DNA from 2 places in the Methylomonas sp. Kb3 genome. Region 1 is predicted to be linked to the other one. Evidence: riboswitches for the same ligand, from Rfam matches in the RefSeq annotation. Region 1 holds a riboswitch; the other holds the start of a gene.
The links. Region 1 has a riboswitch for cobalamin ahead of CWO84_RS12550 (CbtB domain-containing protein). Riboswitches for the same ligand answer to the same signal wherever they lie in the genome.
Positions count from the first base shown of each region.

Region 2: linked by a shared signal. The riboswitch ahead of CWO84_RS11050 (TonB-dependent receptor) and the one ahead of CWO84_RS12550 (CbtB domain-containing protein) in region 1 are both predicted to bind cobalamin.

Region 1 covers NZ_PIZT01000017.1:31,207-39,183, forward strand. Annotated here, with positions in the region: gene CWO84_RS12535 (FlhC family transcriptional regulator) at 1-185, opposite strand, end outside; gene CWO84_RS24945 (flagellar transcriptional regulator FlhD) at 166-810, opposite strand; gene CWO84_RS12545 (hypothetical protein) at 1,002-1,880, shown strand; cobalamin riboswitch at 1,961-2,091, shown strand; gene CWO84_RS12550 (CbtB domain-containing protein) at 2,178-2,354, shown strand; gene CWO84_RS12555 (CbtA family protein) at 2,356-3,003, shown strand; gene CWO84_RS12560 (cobyrinate a,c-diamide synthase) at 3,006-4,301, shown strand; gene cobM (precorrin-4 C(11)-methyltransferase) at 4,298-5,098, shown strand; gene CWO84_RS12570 (sirohydrochlorin chelatase) at 5,101-5,922, shown strand; gene CWO84_RS12575 (precorrin-8X methylmutase) at 5,929-6,597, shown strand; gene CWO84_RS12580 (cobalt-precorrin-5B (C(1))-methyltransferase) at 6,602-7,705, shown strand; gene cbiE (precorrin-6y C5,15-methyltransferase (decarboxylating) subunit CbiE) at 7,708-7,977, shown strand, end outside.
Region 2 covers NZ_PIZT01000015.1:79,486-87,462, reverse strand. Annotated here, with positions in the region: gene CWO84_RS11075 (RMD1 family protein) at 1-667, shown strand, start outside; gene CWO84_RS11070 (hypothetical protein) at 884-1,606, shown strand; gene cobD (threonine-phosphate decarboxylase CobD) at 1,577-2,602, opposite strand; gene cbiB (adenosylcobinamide-phosphate synthase CbiB) at 2,589-3,506, opposite strand; gene CWO84_RS11055 (hypothetical protein) at 3,624-4,199, opposite strand; gene CWO84_RS11050 (TonB-dependent receptor) at 4,219-6,042, opposite strand; cobalamin riboswitch at 6,161-6,379, opposite strand; gene fliW (flagellar assembly protein FliW) at 6,519-6,977, shown strand; gene panD (aspartate 1-decarboxylase) at 7,026-7,406, opposite strand; gene panC (pantoate--beta-alanine ligase) at 7,504-7,977, opposite strand, start outside.

The sequences.
Region 1 (7,977 bases):
TGTGGCAGCATGCCTTGTTTGGGCGATTTTCCTTGTATAGCTTTAAAAAATGTGATGCTTTGCTTTCGGGTTAGATGGCAGAGTTGGCTGACAATTGGCGGACGGGTGCCGAGTTGAATTAGCCTTTCCGCCAAGACCAAGTCTGCGCCTATATTTGACCTGCTTTTAAACGGCATTGGTTTCATCCGCAGTTCTAGTGATACAAGGTTGGAGGAGATCCACATAGGCAACCAGGGGCAAGTTGCTTGGGGTATAGACAGGCAATAACTGAATCACAGCGCGACTGCTTTCGGCGTGTTCACGAAGTTGCTCCTGTGTCATGCCGGCGAGACGGTCTATGCCAACTCGATCTAATCCAAATCGCCAGGCCGCTTCTTCAGGATTACTGCGCGCGCACTCTCTAGCAAGCATGAGATATTCGAAATTTAACCGGGCAAGATCTTCGTCCAGTGTTGACATAAACGCCTCTGAGTTGATTAACGACTGTTGTCGATATGCTAGGAGAGCAACGCGCAAATGTCTCGGTCGCAAAGTGACCTGATTTGGGTCACAAAGCTCCGGAAGCCTCGATTGATCTGATTTGGCGTTGTTGAAAATAATTGGCTTATTGGGCTGGTTATGCTTCTTTCGGCATGTGATGTGCGGCCAATTTGATAACGCCAGGCAATTTGCATGGTTTGATGGATTGAATGATTCTGAAATTCTTCTAACCTCGTTCTGCTTATTAGAGGCTTTGCCCACAACAAGTGGAGTCTTAATTGGCGTTTGACCTGAATAAGTGCTTTCCAAAATCATTTTTACTTCGCTCATCTCGCATTCGTTATGGAGGACATTGTTATGAATCGGCTATTCGCTAACCAGACCGCAACTACCGGTTACCTGGTTTGGGGTGGTTTATGCGCGAGGTAATTCAATGCTTGATCGATTGGTTGGATAGTGAGCCAAGCGATGAAAAAGGCCACCGCATATTGCGCGCGTTAGCTCAGGAATCGTTAAAGAAAGTGGATTTCGAAGAGTCGGAGCGACGTTTCACGGCCGATGCAATCGTCGCTGCTGTTGGTGAGTCCTTAGACAGTGCCGAACCTAAAAAATGGATCGACTGGCCGGGTTCGTTAAAAAAATATTGCGAAATCCGTGAACCGCAAATCATGGAGTTTGCCCGTAAGCGTAGGCTTTCGCATTATCCAAAGCCGGAGCGTAAAAGCACAAAGGGAGGGCCGGGACGACACACGACGTTCTATATCAAAGCTGAAACGGTTCCGGTGATATTGGAAGAAGACCAAGCAATCGAGAATGTTCGGGCTGGGAGCAACATAGCCGATTTGCAAGCCAGCTATCAACTGACAGAATTGGGTGAAGTCAAACCCAGTTGGATCGCGAGTTGGTTATTTCGGCACGGACAAATCGAATTACGCCGATGGCATGTATGGGGAGTACTGGGCTGGTTGGCAACAATAGGCGGACTTGCATTGTTAATTGCCTATGCAGGATGGCTATCGTTATCCGTGCCTAGGCCGGTGACAACGCAAGATTTGACATTACTGGTCAGTATTTTTGCGATTCCCTATGGTTCCTGGGTAACTATCATCAAGCCTTGGATATTATTGTTGGATGATCGAATTGTCGTAGCCCATGAACTATTCACAAATTTTTATGAACAGTCTGCGCAGTTCGAACTGCTTCGAGACGGAGATTTAAGAGTAATTCGGTTAGTTCGGTATTCGGCGGCATGTCCCATTTGTGGCGCCACTATTTATCTCGAAAAAGGCGAGCCGGATTACAGACGAAGATTGGTGGGGCGTTGTTATGAAAGCCCGAGAGAGCATGTGTTTAGTTTTGATAGAATCACTCGTTGCGGGCGATTACTGGTTGATCGATAACTTGTCGAGAGGAGCTGCTGCCGCACCGTTTATTCTTATTTCAATACATTTCATTTGCCCTACGACTAGCTGCGGCATACAATCGCCGCTGGTTTTAAGGTTCCCGCTCTTGGCGGGTGAAACTGGAAGTCGGTTAAATGCCGACGCTGCCCCCGCAACGGTAGGTGATTCGTCACGAGCCCGGAGACAGGCCTAAAACTGTAGTCAACAGTATTGCGGAGGGCGATCTGTCAAATCGGTTTTTTTGGTTTGTCTTTCCCTCTGTTATTCCGTCCACCTTTTTCGGAACAGACAACCATGAAAACACTCGCGGCATCTACCATCCTTTCTTCCTCAAAAATCCTGCCCGGCCTGAGTGCTATTGTTTTGGGCCTGACCGTCGTGTTAGGTTTGGGTTTCTTGCAGGACGCTAACAACTACCTGCATAACGCCGCCCACGACGGACGTCACAGCGCAGCTTTTCCTTGCCATTAACATGGCGGATTTTCGTAAGCTGGTCACCATCTCGCTACTGGCGGGACTATTGGGCGGCTTGTTACTCAGCGTGCTACAACACTATCAAACCTTGCCCTTGATTTTGGCCGCCGAACAATTCGAAACGCCATCGGCTGAGCATGTGCGTGACTGGCAACCGATGGACGGCTGGCAACGTAATGGCTTTACCTTGCTGTTCAATGGCCTAACCGGCTTCGGCTTTGCCTTGTTTATCAGTGTCGCCCTGTACTGGCGGGATCAACATGGTTACCTGTACGGACTCGGCTGGGGTTTGGCCGGTTATTTGGTATTTTTTGTCGCGCCATCATTGGGCTTGCCGCCGGAGTTGCCGGGCACCGACAGCGCCGAATTACACAGTCGCCAAGCGTGGTGGCTTTTTACGGCCGCCGCTACCGCGATTGGCTTGTTTGGTCTGTTTTTGACCAAACAGCGCTGGCTGCAAATCGGCGGCGCTGGCTTACTGGCCTTACCGCATCTGATCGGCGCACCGCATCCGGAGGTTGCCCAGGCTTTAGCGCCCGAAGCCTTACAACAGCATTTTGTGGTGTTGACATCCATCAACAACGCTATTTTCTGGCTGACCTTGGGCGCAATATCGGGCCGATTGTTGCGTAAAGTAACGTTTTAGTGGTGAATGCTACTGCAACACGCCATTGCCCGGCGATATTGATCAGCGCTCCTGCCTCCGGGCAAGGCAAAACCACCATTACGGCGGCTTTGGCCTATTACTATCGCCAGCAAAACCGCAAGGTACGCGTGTTCAAAACCGGCCCGGATTTTATCGATCCGCAAATATTGAGCTTTGCTTGCGGACAACCGGTTTATCAGCTGGATTTATGGATGATGGGCGAAGCGCATTGCCGTGAGATGCTTTATAACGCCGCCGACGCTGACATCATCTTGATTGAAGGTGTCATGGGCTTGTTCGACGGCGATAGCAGCAGCGCCGATTTGGCACAAACACTAGACGTGCCGGTGGCCGTTGTCATCGATGCGGGCGGCATGGCACAAACTTTTGCCGCTGTGGCTTACGGCTTAGCCCATTACAGAGCCAACTTGCCGTTTGTCGGCGTCATCGCCAACAAAGTCGGCAGTCCGGGTCATGCTAAATTGCTGGAAGAAGCCTTGCCGGACAGCATGCCGCTACTGGCGGCGATGGCGAAAGATGAAACGGTCGGCTTGCCGTCGCGGCACTTAGGCTTAGTGCAGGCCGATGAAATTGCAGACCTTGACCTTCGCCTGGCGCGCGCAGCCGAATTACTCAGTAGCCATGCGCCGTGCCGATTGCCGCAGCCGGTTGCCTTCGCGCCGATCGCCACCTCCCCGCCGCCACCGTTACTGGCTGGTAAGCTTATCGCTGTGGCTCGTGATGCGGCGTTTTCGTTTATCTATCAAGCCAATCTGGATTGTTTGCAAGCCATGGGCGCTGAACTGACGTTTTTCTCGCCGCTCGCAGACCACGTATTTCCCGAGGCAGACAGTGTCTACCTGCCCGGCGGTTACCCGGAACTGCATCTCCAAACATTGGCCGACAATGTCGCCATGAAACAAGCCTTGCAGCAACATCATCAAGCCGGTAAGCCGATTTACGCAGAATGCGGCGGCTTTTTATATTTGCTGGAACGCTTGATCGATAAAGACGGCCATGCGGCAGCGATGGCTGGTCTGTTACCCGGCAGCGCGCAGATGCAAAAACGCTTGGTGAATCTGGGCATGCACAGTTTGCAGTTAGAACAAGGCGAAATTCGCGGGCATAGCTTTCATCACTCGCAACTGGAAACCACACAGCAGCCGTTCACCGAATCGAAGCCTCAACGCAATCGTAGCCGTAGCGAAAACTTTTATCAGGTGGGTTCGTTGCGAGCGTCTTATCTGCACACCTACTTTCCGTTCAACCCCCAGGTCGCGGCTGGATTTTTTCTATGAGCACTCAACCTAAAGTATGGTTTGTCGGCGCAGGTCCCGGTGATCCTGATTTAATCACTGTCAAAGGTCGCGACTTAATTGCCAAAGCGGATGCCATTTTGTTCGCAGGCTCTCTGGTACAGGCCGCAGCGACGCAATGGGCACCAAGCGCTTGCGTGATCAAAGATTCCAAAGACATGACTTTGGAGCAGATTACCAACTGGCTGACCGAACAAGCCGGTCCGGGCAAAACCGTCATTCGCCTGCAAACCGGCGACCCTGGCTTGTACGGTGCATTGATTGAAATGGTGCAACCACTGGATGCGGCCAACATTGCCGTCGAAGTAGTGCCGGGCGTCTCGTCGGCATTTGCTGCGATGGCTTGCGCAGTCGAAAGCCTGACCTTGCCGGAAGTCACGCAGACCGTGATTTTGACTCGCGTTGAAGGCCGCACACCAATGCCGGACGGTGAATCCTTGCAAGAATTGGCCAGCCATCACACCACGCTGTGCCTGTTTTTATCGATCACCTTGTTGCCCTTGATCGAGCGCGAATTAAAAGCCGCCAACTGGGCTGATGATTCCCCGGTATTGGTGGTTCATAAGGCCAGCTGGCCGGGTGAACAACAGATTATTCGCGGCACCCTGGCTGATATTCGCGAACGCTGCCGGGCCGCCAAAATCAACAGTCAGGCCATGATCGTGATTAGCCCCACCTTGGGCGCGAGGCACTGGCCATCGTTAAAAAAATCCAAACTTTATGATGCCGGTTTTACGCATCGTTTTCGCCGCGCCGAGCGGCCTCAGCCTAAGGAATAAGCATGACAACCACCGTTCTCTTGGTCGGCCACGGATCGCGCAATCAGGCCGGCAACGATGAAATTCGCGAATTTCAACAACAATGGCAGGCGCAACACCCTGACTGGCGCATCGAGTTGTGCTATATCGAACTCGCCGAGGTGCTGTTGGAAGAAGGATTGAGCCGCGCCGCGCAAGGATCTAGCCGCGTGATAATCGTACCGCTGATCATCAGCGCCGCCGGGCATGTGAAGATGGAGATCCCCGAGCATATCGAGGAAGCCCGCGAAAAATTTCCAACCGTCGAATTCATCTATGCGCCGCATCTAGGCAGTAACGAAACCTTGTTGGCCATACTGCAAAAACAGCTCAATTCAGCGCTTAAATCACTGGCGATGCCGGATCCTAAAACTACCGGCGTGATCATTTTAGGCCGTGGCTCCTCCGACAAAGTCGCCAACGGGGAATTGGCAAAATTAGCGCGTTGGCTGTTTGAAGCTACCGAGCATGAACTCGTCGACATTGCCTTCACCGGTATTACCCATCCGCGTTTGGAAACCGCCGTGCAACGTCAAGTACGACTGGGCATGACGCAGATTGCGATTTTGCCCTATTACCTGTTTACCGGCTTGCTGATCGAGCGCATCGGCAAACAAATCGAACGCTTGCAAAGCCAATATCCGCAGATTGTCTTCGGTGCCGGCACTTATTTTGGTTTTGATCCGGCCATTTTTAAATTGCTTGATCAACGGGTTACCGAAGCCTGGGACCCGCTCGCGCCGAAAATGCTGGAATGCGACGGCTGTCAGTATCGCGAGCAAGCCGAACATCACCACCATCATTGATTAGCCATGAGCCACAACATTCAAACCGAACAACTGACCCAGGCTGGGCAACAAATCGAACACGATTCCTTTACCATCGTCGACCGCGAAGTCGGCGAGCACCATTATTCAGATGGGCAATGGCAAGTGGTGCGTCGCATGATCCACGCCACTGCGGATTTTGAATTCAATGGCCTGACCGAGTTTTCCGCGCATGCAATCGAAGATGGTATTCAAGCCATTTTAACTGGTGCGCCTATCGTTGCCGACGTGGAAATGATTTGCGTCGGCTTATCGCAGCCGCGCCTGGCGCATTTTGGCATCAGCGCCCGCCAGTTCATCGCCGATGCGGATGTCATAACCGCCGCCAAACAGGTCAACAGTACCCGCGCGGTACAAGCCATGCGTAAAGCGCAGCGCCTGGGTTTAATCGCCGGCGGTATCGTCTCAGTTGGCAACGCACCGACCGCGCTGTTGGAAGTGTTGCGGATGATCAAAGAAGAAGGCGTCAAGCCGGCACTGATCGTCGGGATGCCAGTCGGTTTTGTCTCTGCAGCGGAATCCAAGGATTTACTCGCCGAATTAGCCGATGTGTCATGGATCATCACCCGTGGACGTAAAGGCGGCTCGACCTTGGTCGTCGCGGCGATTCATGCCTTGTTGAGCTTGGCGGAAACCCGGCAGAAAAACGGCTGATAGCATGGCAATGCCGGAACGCAAACCCAAAGGTACCCGCAAGGGTTACACCACCGGCGCCTGTTCGGCGGCAGCGGCACGGGCGGCAGTGCAGGGTTTGCTGAATGGGCGCGTGCCGGACACTATCGACTGCGTGCTGCCCAATGGGCAAGACGTGGCATTCAAAGTCGAAGAAAGCTTCGTACAGAACGACCGAGCACATGCTGTCATCGAAAAAGACGCCGGCGACGATCCGGACTGCACCCATCGCGCTCGGCTGACGGCGGATGTGATGTGGATAGAACAACCGGACACTGTCGTATTGCAAGGCGGCGCAGGCATAGGCCTGATCACTCGGCCCGGTTTGGGGCTGGCGGTCGGCGGTCCGGCCATCAATCCGGTTCCGCGTAAAAATATCGAGGATAACATCCGTCTGATCGCCGCCGAAGCGCTAAAAACCCGAGGTCTACAGGTAACGATCTCGGTGCCGGGCGGCGAAGAGATGGCGAAAAAAACCCTGAATTATCGTTTGGGCATTATCGGCGGTATTTCGATTCTAGGTACGACCGGGATCGTGCATCCGTATTCCACGGCGGCGTTTCGGGCTAGCGTGGTGCAAGGCGTGGAAGTTGCGGCCAATCAGGGGCAGGCTAGCGTGGTGCTGACCACCGGCGGCCGCACCGAGAAATTCGTGATGCGCGAATTGCCCGAGCTGGATGAAAGCTGTTTCGTGCAAATGGGCGACTTTCTAACACCCGCACTGGACGCCGCCGCTCGTTGCGGCATTCAAAACATCATCATCGGCGGCATGGTCGGCAAGCTGACCAAAATGGCCCAGGGCGAGACCATTACTCATGCCGGTCGTGCACCGGTCGACGTTGAACTGGTCGCTGATATTGCCCGTAGCATCGGTGCGCCGGACGATGTGTGCGACGCCATCGCTGCTCAAGAAACCGCTCGCTACGCCTCCGAATGCATGGCCGAGTTGGGGTTGGAATACGAATTTCATGTCGAACTGGCTAACCGAGTCATCGCCACCTTGGAAAACCGTTATCCCGGCCGTTTTCACATCAGTGTTCTGGTGTGTGATTTCGATGGCAACAAACTGGCCGAAGCCGGAAGGAATTGATCATGCAAGCGATGTGCAGTTTTATCGGCGTACTCGACAACGGCGTCGCCAGCCTGAGCCAGGAGGCCTTGCAGGTATTACGCGAAGCCAAACATGTCATTGCCGGTAGCCGTCTGCTGGCAACGCTGGCTGATGACATCATTGAAGCCAGACACTACGACTTAACCGGGCAAATCAAACAAGTGCCGGACTGGATCAATGCCGCGTTGGCACAAAATGAAGCGGTCGCGGTACTGGCTACTGGTGACCCCTTGTGTCACGGCATCGCCGGG
Region 2 (7,977 bases), on a different contig from region 1:
CGATTACAAAACCGGCTGCGCGATTGTGTTTGCCTATGGCGTGATGGTGTGCTGGAACCTGAATCTCGACGACCGCCGCGCCTTGCAGGATTTATTGCTGGATTACGCGATTAAACCCGACGCCGAACCGCAGGAAGACAATTTCAGCTATGAAATAGGTTGCGAGCAGGACCGGATTCAGCACGATCATATCGAATTGCAATCTGCCGACTTCAAAGTGCTGTTGGCGCTTTCGCACGCGATGGCGCAATCGATCAAATTAGCGGCGTTCGAAGGCCACGCCATCGACACCATTCGCGCCACCAGCCATTTACCGCAATCGCTGGCGCGGGAAGGCAAAATCAAGCTGAATCGCAAAACCATGGCGATGATCCGCGGCCAGCTGTTTCTGACCAAGAGCGACATCATCCTCAATTATGATCTGCTGGATACCCCGGAATTTTTTTGGGAACATCCCGAATACCAGCATATTTATTCAATGGCGGCCAATTATCTGGAAATTCAGCAACGCACCGACGTATTGTCAAAAAAGCTTGAGACGATACACGAGCTGCTGGAAATGCTGGCAGATGAACAAAAACACCAGCATTCCTCAGCCTTGGAGTGGATCATTATCTGGCTGATTGCCGTGGAAATCGTGATGTCGATTTTGGACAAGCTTTTTTAGTTAGCCCAACTCTCAGCGGCCCATTTCGGCACCGGGTTTGCAGCAAGCTAACGTTTGCCCAGGAAAATCAAGGGTTGACGGTATCGACCGGCTGCCGCGATAATCGGTCCAGAGATTGAACTCGCTCACAAAAATATTGGTATCCCCTGCGTCTCCGCTTAGTTTTGCTGCTAAGTCTAAGAAGTCGCATCACTAAATTTACTTTAAGGACAAACCATGAAAATACTATCTGCCCTATTAGCGACGTTTTTGTATTCGGCTAACGCGACTGCGGCTCTTGAATTTACTTTTTCAGGCGATTTCGTCAATTTCAGCACCGGCAATTTTTCAGGACAAGTAACGGTCGATGCTTTGTCACCGAGCTCCAGCGACGTTTTTCCGGCGTCAGGCAGCGAATCCGCCAGTTTACGTTTGGGCTATTCGCTAAGTGCTCCGCTTTCCATATTAGCTAATGGACAAGCGTTGGCGATCGATAACGACCACGCTGTGCTAAATATCGTCGACAACGCCACCGTCAGCGAAGCTCAGATAAACAGTCAGGGGTTTACCAGTACTCAAGTAATGCCGGGCACTTATGACATCCTGACCCTTCATATGGAATCGGCTAGCAACCAATACGATGACAGTGGTCTTTTGGTATCCGGTGCGGAATTTTCGGTGACAGGTTTTTTTGATCAGCTATTACTGGGCGGGGTAGACCTTGATCCGACTAAACTGCCCAGCCTGTTTGGCTTAGCATTTGCCGATAATTTGAAGTTTTTGGTTTTTGAAGTTAACCGAAAATTAGGTGACAGCGAAGATTTTCGTGGCGCTGGTGTCATTACCGCCAGTGACATTGTCGACACTCACGTGTTTACCCCTGTGCCGCTACCCGGCGCGGCGTGGTTATTTGCAAGCGTTATCGCCGGATTAGGTTTGCGGATGCGCAAACACGCTTAATTGCCTGATATCAGGATGAGTCATTGCCTGGGTCAAGCGTTGCCAGGCTGACTCGTCCTTCGGTAAGCCGAAACGCACACTGGCCGGCTCCTGAAACAAGCGGGTCAGAATACCCTGCCCAGCCAATAAATCGTGCAGCTTAGCTGCCTGCTCGCACTTCACCCATTGAAATAAATCGCATCCACCGCTGGGTGGCCAACCGCTGTCGGTCAATAGCTGCTGTAGTCGTTGCCCCTGCTTCGCTAACGATGCAGCAGCGGCGGATTGCCAGCTTCGATCAGCCAAGGCCAGTGCAGCGACATAACGGCCTGGATGGCTGATAGCCCAGGGCCCAAGCCGCTCAGCAAGTTTCGCTAATAAGTCCGACTGGGTAATCACGAAGCCGCAACGGATGCCGGCCAAACCAAAAAACTTACCGACAGACCGTAATATTATCAAACCCGGCCGCACAGGTAGTGGTGCCAGACTGTATTCGGCGGGCAAACTATCGATAAACGCTTCGTCGACTAGTAGCCAGCCGCCACGCCGGCTAAGACTTTCATGCCAATTCAATAGCTGTTGCCGGTTCCATAGCCGGCCAGTGGGATTATTGGGATTGACCAGAATCAGCACATCCAACTCGTCCAGCCGGTCGTCTATTGCCTCCGCTTCGACTCTGACAACTTGATGCTCCGCTTTTTGCCAACTGCCGGCATGCTCGGCATAGGCAGGGTGCAGCAAGCCCACTCGTGATTTCGGCCGTAACAAAGGTAACGCTTGAATCGCCGCTTGCGAGCCGGCTACCGCCAGCAAGGAGTCGTTCTGATAGTAAGCGCGTGCCACCACTAATAACTCGTCATCGTCTTCCGGCAAGCGTTGCCAGCATGCGGCTGGAATCGCAGGCACCGGCCAGCCGTTGGGATTGATGCCGGTGGACAAATCCAGCCAGTCGGCCAAAGGAATGGCATATTGGCTCGCGGCTTGTCGCAAGCGGCCGCCATGTTCAAGCAAGGGCATCTCCCGCAGCGATCACGATCAACCACAACAGTAGAGTCCGGTACATCAGGTTGCAGGCGCGCGTAATATCGCCGTTTTCCGGTAGTTGTGGGCCGCCGAACCAGGGTTTTTGTTTCAGTTGTCCGTGATAACAAGCCGGCCCGCCCAGCTGCAACTGCAGTGCGCCGCCGCCAGCTGTCATCACCGGTCCGGCGTTAGGGCTGTCCAGTAGATGGGCTTGCGTCCGCCAGGACTTGATAGCCTGTGCAGTGTTGCCGAGCAGGGCATAGCTCAAGGCCGTCAAGCGTGCCGGCAGCCAATTCAACAAATCGTCGAAGCGGGCAGCCGCCCAGCCGAAGTACAAATAGCGTTGACTTTTATAGCCCCACATGGCATCCAGGGTATTGCTGAAGCGGTAGAGCAAGGCGCCGAACGGCCCCAATACGACGAACCAGAACAAGGGCGCAAACACCGCGTCGGCACCGTTTTCCAGCACCGATTCGATAGTCGCACGGCGCACGTCGGCCTCGGTCATCGCTTCGGTCTGACGGCTGACGATTTTACCCACCTTTTGCCGCGCTAACGGTAAATCGCTATCCGATAAGGCGGAATGAACGGCCAGCGCATGTTGCTGCAAACTGCGGGCCGCGATACAAAAATACAAAACCAGTACATCGATTGTAGTTTGCAGCGGTGGCCAACTCGGTACAAGCCGCAACCAGAGCAGGCAGGGAATTAAGACTATCGCCACCGCCAAAAAGCCGCTGACTCGTTGACGAAAAGCCGATTGCTCGTTGTTTAACAGCCGCATTTCTACAGCGCTAGCCCATTTGCCGAACATCACTAGCGGGTGATAAGTATTGCGCGGCTCGCCCAGCCAAAAATCGATGGCTACAGCCAACAAAATGCTGAGGGTGAGAATCATGATTTACGTTGGATAAACAGGTATTGCAAATCTGGGAGAGCGGAAAGGGGCATATTGGCCGACATATTCATGACCAGCGCGGCGATGAAAATCGCCGCGCTGGATTCTGGAATGCTGTTAGAGGGCTTCGCGAGTGGCTTTGGCAGCCAGTAAGGATTTTACGACAGTTACCAAGCCAAAAATGACCACACCATAGATCAAGGTGGACGTCAGATAAGGCGGATAATACATCGCAACGCGCTCAATATATTGCGCGAATGAGCCGTTGGGATAGCGTCCGGATAGCCAGTAAAAACTGCCGTTGGAAAACAGAAACGCGATGGATGTAGCCGCTACTAGAGCCATCAGGCGTTGCGCGGAGGTGGCTATCGACAACCCAGTGAATTGTCGGCACCATTTGCCACCCAGCCACATTGCGCCATAAGAAAACACCAGAAACCCGTAAGCTTTTGACACGCAAAAATCGCTGACACCGAGTTTAGTGATCGCCAAGTAATCAATCAGCACCGCTTCCGCCAGCAGTAAGGCGAACAAATAGCGTCCGCCCAGCCATAAGCCGGCGAAAAAAAACACCGCCAATGAAGCGTCCGGCAATGCGAATGGGGTGCCGAAATGGTGAAAGCGGGTGGCGGCCATCAGGGCCATCAACGCGACCGCGCTGGGTTTAACAGCCAAGGTTTGATTCAAACTCATAGGGTTCTCCAAAAAAGGTTTAATAATTGTAATGGATCGAAAAATAGAAATTTCTGCCGAAGCTGTTATAGGTGTTAACCGTTTGATAGCGTTTGTCGAACATATTATTCAGTTTGGCGCTTAACATCCAATTTTTGTCGATGCGATAAGCGGTACGCAGATCGGCGGTCATAAAGCTGCCCAGACGGACCCGGTTCGCGGCGTCGTCGAATCGTTCGCTCTGAGCCAGCACGGAGGCACCAATATCAATGTCACCGAACGAGCGCGAGACATCATAGGACAAGCTTTCCGTCACTCGACGCGGCAGGCGCAAATTAGTCTGCCTGTCCTTCGGTGTCATCAGGTTCATGCTTAGTTTGTTGTTCCAGCCGAAAATTGGCGCGGACACTTCGGCTTCTATGCCGTCTATCTGCGCCTTGCCGATATTTCTGGCGGTGGACGGCGTGCCGCTAAATACAATCAAATCCTCGATATTGGTGTGATAAGCGCGCAGTTCCCAGTTGGCCCAATCGTGATGGCCGGCAAAACCGGCTTCGAAGCTGGTGGACTTTTCCGGACGCAAGCCGGGGTTGCCGAAGCCTGGGAAGTATAACTGGTTAAAGGTCGGCGCCTTAAACGCATTGCCGAAACTGGCAAAAGCGCTGAGACCGTAATCCCAATTAAACCGCCAGCCGAAATTGCCGGTGACACTATCGCCGAAAGCCTGGTTTTCGTCCCACCGCAAGGAAGCGTTCAAAAAATGCTTGTCGAAAATCCGGCTGTGCAAATCAGCGAACACTCCGACATCGTAACGCGAGGTTTCGACATAGCGTGTGGTGCTGTCGACTTCGTCGAAGCGGTAATCGGCGCCCACTGTCAATTGGTGATCCTTATGCAAGGCCAGTTCGTTCAGCCAACTGGCGTTCCAGCGCGTGGTGTTGAAACGGCTGGTAAACCGACCGTTATGCCGAAACTGATCGGCATCGTCCATGCTTTGTCCCACCCGCAAAGTGGATTTCCATCTATCGCTGAAATTTGCGCTGGCTGTGGCTCCTAGTGTCTGATTGACAAACTCAGTGGTGCTACTGATGGAGTTGTCGATCTCGGTTTCGCCTTCGGCTCGCAGGAAAAATGCTTCCAGTTCCGCGCCGTTGTCGAAGCGGTAACCGGCTTTGGCATTCAGACTGGTGTTGTTATAGCCGTCGCGGTCCGGATTATAGCCGCTCGCGACGCTGACACCGCTCAGCGCATTGATGCCCTGGCTACCGAGTTGAGCGGCGCTCAAGCTATACCAAGCCTTGCCCCATTTACCGTTGACGGCCGCCGAGCCGTTATAGGTGTCGTATGAGCCGCCGCCGGCTTCCAGCGCAATGTTCGGCCGTTCACTGGTGCCGCCCTTGCGAGTAAATATCTGAATCACCCCGCCGATCGCTTCCGAGCCATAGAGGCTGGACTGCGGGCCTCGAGTGATTTCCACACGTTCGATTTGATCTATAGGAATAAACTGAAATGCGCTGGTGCCGGTGGTCACCGAGCCGGCCTTGATGCCGTCGATTAAAACTAGTACATGATCGGAGTTAGTGCCGCGCAGATAGAGATTGGTGTCCTTGCCGTAACCACCGCTTTGCACCATGTCCACACCCGGCGTGCCTTTTAGTAATTCGGGTAGGGTTCTGACCTGAAGTTTCTCGATGTCCTGACGATTATAAACCGTCATCGCCGTGGCTAATTCGTTCTGCCGAGTCTCGGTTCGGGTAGCCGTCACGACTGTTTCAGCAAGGTTGATAGCCTCATCGCTAGTCGCCGCCCACACTGTAAAAGGCGTACTCGCCAGCAATAAAGATCTGTATAGAATTGTTTGCATATTATCCTCTGCGCCCGCCGCGCATCCGGGTGAAAAAGGACAGAGGAAAAACGGAAAACGAAAAAGACGGAGGCAGGCTAGGCATGGACTCAGACCATTCCGTCAACAGCCCTCCGCTGTCTCGAATGATCTTCCGGGCCAGTCTCCGGGCTTATAAGTGGCTTGAGGCCTGATCTGCGACCTTCCCATGCAAAGCGCACAGTGGCAAAAACGCAGCTCTTTACTTATCTACCGTTGCGGGGGCAGCGCCGGCATGGGCGGTTAAAACCGCCGCACCGACTTCCTGTTTAAGCTTGGCCGAGAAAGCGGCGCAAACACCTGAAAGAAGCGCGCAATTTTAGGGAGTCGGGCATGATAAAGCAAGAGTGTCCGAGCGGGTCGCCCACAATCGGCATTGCAAATACCCCTTTCCGTGCTATACATTGGTGCATTGATTAATGCTGTTAACTTAGACTTCAACGAATACGGGCGGGATCATGGAAATTCAATCGAAATTGTTAGGCAACCAAGACATCAATCCGGACACTATCATCAATTTTCCGCGCGGCCTACCCGGTTTTGAAGATCAGACCCGCTTTAAATTATTTCATCAGGAAGGCAGCGAGATTGTCTATTGGCTGCAATCGGTCGATAACGCGGAGCTGACTTTTTCCGCGGCTCATCCGTCGCACTTCAACATCAATTATAACTTTACGGTAACCGACCCCGAAGAAGCGCTGCTGCAACTAGAGCCGGGCGACGAACTGGTGATATTAATTCTGCTACACAAAGACAACGAGCAGGATAATGGTAAGCCGACCATTAAAGGCTCGATCAAATCGCCAATCTTAATCAACGCCAACAAACGCATCGGCATGCAAAAAGTATTGGTGGCAATCGAACAAAGCATCACCCTGACCGAGAAGGTCAGTGAGATAGATGTATCTGAAGCTTAAAAAATGCAAACATCCACCGGCGATTGCGTTTGCCGGCGGATGTTTAAATCAGGCGGCCTGAACAGGAATGGAATGACTGGAATGGCTAATACGATTGTTGCCGTCGAAATACACCAAAGTCGGCTTGTAGTTCGTCAGTTCCTTCTCGTCTAAGCTGGCGAACGCACAAACGATAATCAAATCGCCAGGGCACGCCAACCTTGCAGCTGCACCGTTAATCGAAAATACGCCGGAATCTTCTTCGGCGCGAATCGCATAGGTGGTAAAGCGTTGACCATTGTTAATATTGTAAATATGGATTTGCTCGTACTCCCTGATGCCGGAAAAATCCAAAATTTTACCGTCTATAGCACACGATCCTTCGTAATCCAGCTCGGAATGCGTTACCCGCGCACGGTGTAACTTAGCTTTAAGCATGTTTATGTTCATGGTAAACAAGGTCGAATACTAGGGCCGGCGATTATGCCTGAAATTGACTCTGCTATCAAATTTAAGCATTAGCTTTCAAAGGTAAAAACCAACGCAGTCAGTTGTTTATTTTAGAAAAATACAAGTTATCGATCAGGCGAGTAGTGCCCAGCTTGGCAGCAGCCAAAATCAGCAGATTAGCGTCGCAGGTGCTGGCGGGCAATAAATCCTTGCTACGGCAAATGCTGAAATAGTCGACGGCAAAACCGGCTTGCTGCAGATTTTGGCGCTGCCGTTCCGCCACAGCTGGATAATCGACATGCCCTGCTAAAATCTCGTCGCGTGCAGCGATCAAGGCTTGATAGAGCTTGGGCGCGTGCTGTCTTTGTTGGTCGGTCAGATAGCCGTTGCGGGAACTCATCGCCAAGCCATCGTCCTCCCTAACCGTTGCCACGCCCTGGACTGCAACGGGTATATTCAAATCGGCGACCATTTGCCGAATCAGCGTCAGTTGTTGAAAATCCTTCTCGCCCAACAACAACAGGTCGGGCTGGACCATGTTCAACAGCTTGCAAACAACCAAGGCTACGCC